Regions from separate parts of the Priestia sp. SRI_019 genome, predicted to be linked through region 1. Evidence: riboswitches for the same ligand, from Rfam matches in the RefSeq annotation. Region 1 holds a riboswitch; the other holds the start of a gene.

The links. A riboswitch is a leader RNA that binds a small molecule or an ion and turns the genes downstream of it on or off. The one in region 1 is predicted to bind cyclic di-GMP.
Region 2: it holds a riboswitch for cyclic di-GMP, as region 1 does, so the genes downstream of both, AC2YJL_RS24330 (anti-repressor SinI family protein) here and AC2YJL_RS20665 (glycosyltransferase family 2 protein) in region 1, are expected to answer to the same signal.

Annotation. Positions count from the first base shown of each region.
Region 1 covers NZ_JBYCZN010000003.1:470,914-474,332, forward strand. Annotated here, with positions in the region: gene AC2YJL_RS20660 (sensor domain-containing protein) at 1-550, shown strand, start outside; gene AC2YJL_RS20665 (glycosyltransferase family 2 protein) at 592-2,094, opposite strand; cyclic di-GMP riboswitch class I at 2,118-2,203, opposite strand; gene AC2YJL_RS20670 (heparinase II/III family protein) at 2,629-3,419, opposite strand, start outside.
Region 2 covers NZ_JBYCZN010000007.1:11,731-15,149, reverse strand. Annotated here, with positions in the region: gene AC2YJL_RS24345 (aspartyl-phosphate phosphatase Spo0E family protein) at 408-590, shown strand; gene AC2YJL_RS24340 (AbrB/MazE/SpoVT family DNA-binding domain-containing protein) at 1,025-1,735, opposite strand; gene AC2YJL_RS24335 (anti-repressor SinI family protein) at 1,987-2,139, shown strand; gene AC2YJL_RS24330 (anti-repressor SinI family protein) at 2,156-2,287, opposite strand; cyclic di-GMP riboswitch class I at 2,307-2,391, opposite strand; gene AC2YJL_RS24325 (cell wall hydrolase) at 2,992-3,419, opposite strand, start outside.

The DNA.
Region 1 (3,419 bases):
TGTTTGTAAGCAGCTGCAGCGATGGAAGAAACAAGGGAGAAAAGTGGTACCGGTTTCTGTGAATGTACCTTCCAAACGATTATTAAAACGGGATTTTGTGGAGTACGTAGAAAAGACGCTGGCAAAATACGAAATACAGCCTTCATTTATTGAATTTGAAATTACGGAAAGCTCCATCATTCAACATGAAGAACATGTAAAAAAAGTGATGGAAGAACTAAAAAAAATAGGGGTTACCTTCGCTTTAGATGATTTTGGCACCGGTTTTTCTTCTTTGTCAAACCTGAAAGATTTAGAGTTTAATGTACTGAAAATTGATAAAACCTTTATCCAGAACATCGGTGATAAAGGAAAGCATCAAGCGATTACAAAAAGTCTATTATACTTAGCACATGCACTTGACATGAAAGTCATCGCAGAAGGTGTAGAAACAACAGAACAGCTTGATTTCTTACTGCAGCATGACTGTCCGTTTATTCAAGGCTTTATTTTTAGTAAACCAGTTGGGAAAGAGAAAATAGAAGAGTATTTAAGAGTCAGATTTCTGTAAAACAAGAGTGATGCTTCTTCATAGAGGCATCACCCTTGTTGTTAAGCTTCGATTCGTTTTCGCAGCGTCCAAATCTGGTAAAACATATAAAGAGACTGATAGATGGTCAAATACGTCAGTAAGATCCAGCCGTTCATTAAGTACGGGTAAATAGCTTGCTGTACAGAAGGACTCGTTAAGTAGTCACGGAAATAAATACACAGGACAACAATCATGCCTGTAAACGCAAAGCCCGTTAAAATCCCTTGCCCTAATTTACTGCGCGTTTTCCCGTTTTCTGCGTTGTATTGATTCGCCCAGCCGTCTTTTTTATTAGCCGCAAGCCTTTCCATCCATACTTGACCAAACGTAATTAAATTCACCCATAAATAAATTTCCGGACTAATCAAAAGACCGGCCAGTATTACATCAATCGGCCTGTGCATCGGCGTTTTGACAGCGAGCATAATATTTAAGACAGAAGCTAAAGCAATTGGAATGACCCAAAGCCAAGACCAGTAAAATTGATCGGTCGCAAGCGCAGCCGATAACAATACAATAAACAGCAGGCGAATAAGTAAATCACACAGCGTTTTAACCTGTGAACGCCACAACTTTCCTTTATGCTTGGTTCTGACGTCCAAGTTTCCGTTTGTCAGTAAATCAACGGTTCCCGACTTCCATTTATTACGCTGTTCACGATACGTGTGATAGCTTCTCATTGAGTCCACGAAGCATCGAGCACCTGGACTGATTAACGTTTTCCAGTTGGACTTTTGCAGCTGCCACGTCAGCAACATATCTTCAACGTCGCTGTCATTTTGCCAAGGACCGTCAAGCTTATTTTCTTCTACTATATTTTGAAGCGCTTCAGGACGAAACAGCGTAGCCTGACCGCCGAGTACGTACGTGCTTCCGCCGTGGTACTGAAGATCCAACAGCCAGCTTGCCATATCCTGCTTTTGCTGATGGGTCCACCACCGGGCTATCGGTCCGCCGTACTCGCCGCTTGCAAGCTTTTCCTCGTAGTGCACATCATCTTTTGACAGCGAGCTTTTCTTTTTAGGCATTCTCATGGTATATTTGGCCATCACGCCGCCGATGTTTCGCGACGTCATTAAATCTTCCCATAAATTAATGAGTGCTTTCGGAGCTAAGCGGCTGTCTGCATCCATCCCTAAAATCGCTTTAATCGACTCTTTATACAGCTGCTGATATTTCGTCAGCGTCGTATTATATAAGTCCAGTGTATCTCCATATATCTTTTTCCAAGCCGTATTTAACGCGCCGACTTTTCGTTGTTTATTGCCTTCAGTCACTAGTACTTTTACATTTAAATCAAATTCATCTCCGGCCAGCTCCGCTTTTTCTTTTGTGCGGTCCGTACAGTTATCTGCAATTACAAATACATCAAGCTCCACATTATTCGGAAGAAGCTGATCGCCTAACCCCGCCAAGCAGTCGCGAATTGATTTCTCTTCATTGTGCGCCGGAATAAAAGCCACAATGCGCGGCCTCATATACGAAGCTCCAATACTTCCAGTAACAACACGCTGATTGTTCATGTTTTCCTTTACCCCCTGATGTATCAGGAAACCCAGCCATCCTAGTCCTAAAGACCTTAGACCTGAGGTTTTGCGTCCCAGCCTTTCGACTGGTTTGCCTTTAACTGAACAAGTTAACTTCACTACTCTTTGTTTTCTTTAAAGAACGAAATACCTAAAATGATACTATATAACGAATATCTTTTTTAGATTTTACCATAAAAATAGGTTGAATTACCCTAAAAATGTTCGACAAATTTCGATAGAAGTAAATTAAAAAATACAGATAGGGGCTTATATTGGTTATGTATATAGTCTCGTTTATGTAAGTTAAAAGTTGGAGAGAAGAAGCGATGAAAATAAGAAAGGTGATGGTTGATTTCTGACTCTATATAATCTTGCAGATAGGCTACTTGCTAATGACCAGAGCTTAAATCCGGTTTGGGCAGAATTGTACAATAGAAAACGAATGGGGAAGGTTTTTAAAAGAAACGTAAAAAACCTCTCTAATAAACTTAAATTGATTAGAGAGGTTTTAATAATTATATTTTGTATTTATTTTTTTACCTGTACATTTGTACGTTTCCCGTTCTTTAATACAATTGTATAAATATCATGCGTAGGGGTACTTTTAACCGTATAATTCTTTATCCCGTTTGTGGTATCTGTGTTAATGATAAACTTATAGTCAGCATTTTTTTGATTATTATTCGTAAACTGAAGCTGAGTAATTGGCAGTTTTTTATTAAACTCTAAAGATTGCCATCCAGCAATAGGGGAAGAAGAGCCTTTATAATTTTTGATAGTGTTCATTTTCGTGAGTTGAATTAATTCAATTTGTTTTTTATCAAGCTTACTAGTCAGAGTGAACACTCTGGCTGCAGATTTTTTTACATCTACATCTTTTCCAATATTAAATGTATCGGTGTATGTATGGTTTTTATTTGATTCCATTACATCACGCACAATAATACTGTTGGTGCTTTTTAAATAAATAAGCGTTCTTTTTACTTTTACTCCTTTATACAGTTCATGGCTGCCGGTAACGTAGCTGTACGCTTTACTTATTTCAGACGTATTAATTTTAGATTTATTTACTTGATCTTTTGTTATAGGAAAAGACTTTTTGTCTACAGTTACCGTATTATGTGCCAAGGAACTCTTAACATATTCTCGGTAAGGGTCTGTATAGCTGTAATTGTACTTTCCTGAATCCACAAAGAAATTTGTTTTTCCATAGCTTAAAAGAAAAGATAAATCATCTGCATGTTTATGAGTAGTAGAGTGAAAGGCAGATGTAAATAAAAGATATAAAGGTGTTTCTTTGCTCCAATCATTTTTAAAAA
Region 2 (3,419 bases), on a different contig from region 1:
TGAAGGTCACAAGTAGATGATAATAAGAAAGAATGCGTAAGAAATATAAGACTCTTCTCGATATGAAAAGGACAAACAAGTCATAATGTTTGTCCTTTTTGTCATTCTAATGGAAGGGTAAATATTTAATTTCTAATTTGAAAATTAAGTATCTCTGTGTTAATTATAAAAAAAGTCCTCATGAATTGAGGACTTTTCTTAACTATGAAATTAGGAATGGAATTTCTATTTGCATCTACAAAACGTATTGTAACACGCCTTAGATATAAAAAATGAGCTATTCAAACCCTAAAAAGGGGATTCCGAGCTTTTAATTGGATTTTACAGGAAAAAATATTGTTAGAAAGCCAAAATATAGTTAGTGTTAAATAAAAAGTAGCAAATTAGAGAAATAGGTGATTAGATAAGTGCAAGTATATATAAAGAACGATTCTTTAATAAAAGCTTTACTTGTAGATATAGAGACAGGAAGAGAACTCATGATTCAAGTTGGTTTAGAAGAAGGATTCACCAGTAAGAACACCATTGTAATCAGTCAATTCGTTGATCAACTTCTAAACCAATTAGAAGAGGCCTCTATGACTGATTAGTTCTTATTTTTACGAAGAAAGTATAATACACTTGGATATTAGTAATTAAAGCGTCTTTTGTAGGGGTTTATTTATATGTAATGCGCCCGATTAAGTGGATGGAGTAAATAAAAAGAGAATTACACTATACTTGGAGGGGATTAATGGGTCACTAAGGACAATCTTTTACAATCTCGTTTAAGCTAGAAGTGGTAAAAATGTACAATAATCAATGATATTTCAAGGATAAAATAGAAAAAAGGATTATTAGATTAAATAAACCCACTCGCTTAAAGAAAAGGTGTCTAGGTTTTCGGGCACTCTTAAAATAAAAGAGACACTGATGTGAAATTCCTTGAAAGATGTATCTCTAAAGATTAGTTCTTTTACAAAATGACTCTCAGTGACAGCGAATAAGTAAGTGCAGCTAATTATTTCAACTGCGCTTACTTATTTTAAACAAGAATATCATTCTCAATTGCTTTTTTTATAATTAATTTGTCGCCTATTGTTTTGATTTCTAGGATGTCGCCACTATGAATGTTTAGATGAATTCTTAGCTTTTTAGGAATGTTTAAGTAGTTATCTTTCTTTATCACGCGTGATTGTCCAGTAAAAAAAAGGTTTCCTTCTGTAAGAAATTTATAGCTATGTTTTTTTGCAACAATAGTATCTCGTCCTTTGATAAAGAACTGTAATTGCATATGTCCTTCTAAATCCAAGGATTTTAATACAGAAGCAGGAAGTTTTATTCTCCCTGCTTTTATTTCAAGTAAAGATAACTCACTTAATTCAGGTTCTATATCTTTCTTTATTAGAGCTCGAGATTTATTAGGCTCTCTTTTCTTTTCAAAAATAATGCTCTCGTTAAGGACTTTCGCTTCTATTTCATCATGTAGATCTATATCATGTATTTCACGAAGTATCTTCGGAATTACAATGTAGCCTAAATTATCAATAGTCCTAATTAAGTGCTTATCTTTATTTTCTTCCAAAAGAACCGGTGAAAATTCAACCTGCTTCATGACAATGTAATTTTTGTAGTTGAAGAATTGTATTGCAGCAGATGAGTGAATATTGGCATGCTCTAGAAGCTGGGAAGGTACCTTTACTCTCCCCATATTATCAATTATTAAGTAATCTTTGGATGATTCTTTCTCTTTCACTAATAAAATCCTTTCAAATGCACTTTTATAAACAAAGGATAAATTTACTTATATTCATTTTATATCTTCATGAGTTTACACTTTACCTAGGCTATTAAATTCGATCTTCATAAGCTAAACAACTGAATAAGACCCTATGAATAACAGTTTATGTAAAAAAACGGATAAAAAGTAATAATTTTATCATTATAGCTTATATTACAAATCAATTTGCTTTATAATAGGACAAGTTGTAAAGGAGGAAGATTATAATGAATAATTCAAATTATGAAACTACTCTTTCCTATAAATGGCTAGTTTTAGTCCAAGAAGCCATGAATTCTAGCGTTACCAAAGAGGAGTTTAAAGAGTTTTTAAATAGGAAATCCCAGAAATTGAATGATTATAAACAAGACCAAATATGACTAGTGTTGCTTGTGATTAGGGGGTTATTTGTTTTTTGAAGAACTTTTTAAGTTCTTCAATAGTTAATCCCAATTCCTTAGCTTCTGTTATAAGTTTAACCCATTCTTGATCTAATTCTTTTTCTATCAATTGTTGTTTACCATCCATGAAAATTACCTCCAGATATTCAGGGAGCTCAGCTGCCATAGCTATTTAACCTTAGACCTGTAGCTTTGCGTCCTAGTTTTTCAACTAGTTTGCCTTTATCATAATATGTAATTTTATAAATATATTACTATATAATGGATTTAAAATCATGTAAAAATAAGGATTATTATTTATTTTTTAATTCCTTTGACAAAGATTTTCTTTTTCCAACCTCCGAACTAATTAAATTCTCCTTTAAGATAATATATATTTACCCTTACATTAATCTTGCGGTTGGTTCTATAATAGGCATTCTAAATAAGCCTCTAAAAGGTTTTTTATAGTTTTGAATGTCTAACTATTAAAAACTATCATTGTGTTAACTAGAAGGAAATCTAATGTACAGTATTTAGCTATTTGGTTTTGCTTAAACTAAACATATTTAAATTTTAAAGTGTCCATACTGAATTATTCTTAATAATAGCAAAATAAAAAGCTACTTCAGCAATAGCAGCGAAGTAGCTTTTTGTCACGATTCATATGTATAAAATGTATTAAAATCGAGGGTGAACCAATTATATAGTGTTTTCAATTTGAAATATATGTATAGAAAACAGAATATTAATTTAGCATTTCATCATTCTTAGGGAAGCAGGAATGCTGGTAAATAAGGATTATAACATAGCTGAAAGTACGTTATATTATTCATACTCTAACTAGTTGGATTAATAAGCAAAAACGTGACTACCAATTTTCTTATATGCTTTACGTGTATAAATCCATTTATTTGTTGCAGTTGTAGGATTATAATAATAGACTGCTCCATTAGTAGGATCCCATCCTTTAAAAGCATCCGTTACTGCTCGATAAGCAGATTGATTTGGTGTCAAAGCGTATTGTCCGTCATTTAAAGCCGTAAACGCATTTGGTTGACTAATAACACCAAGTATACTTTGTGGGAAATCTGGGCTTTTAGCACGGTTTAGAATGACAGCTGCCACAGCTACTTGCCCCTCATAGACCTCACCTCGTGCCTCTCCATAAACCACGTGTGCCATTTTTTCTACGTTATTTATTTGTGTATATGTACCGGGACCTACAAGTCCGTCTTGCATAAGGCCCACATCGTGCTGGAAATTCTTAACGGCTTCTC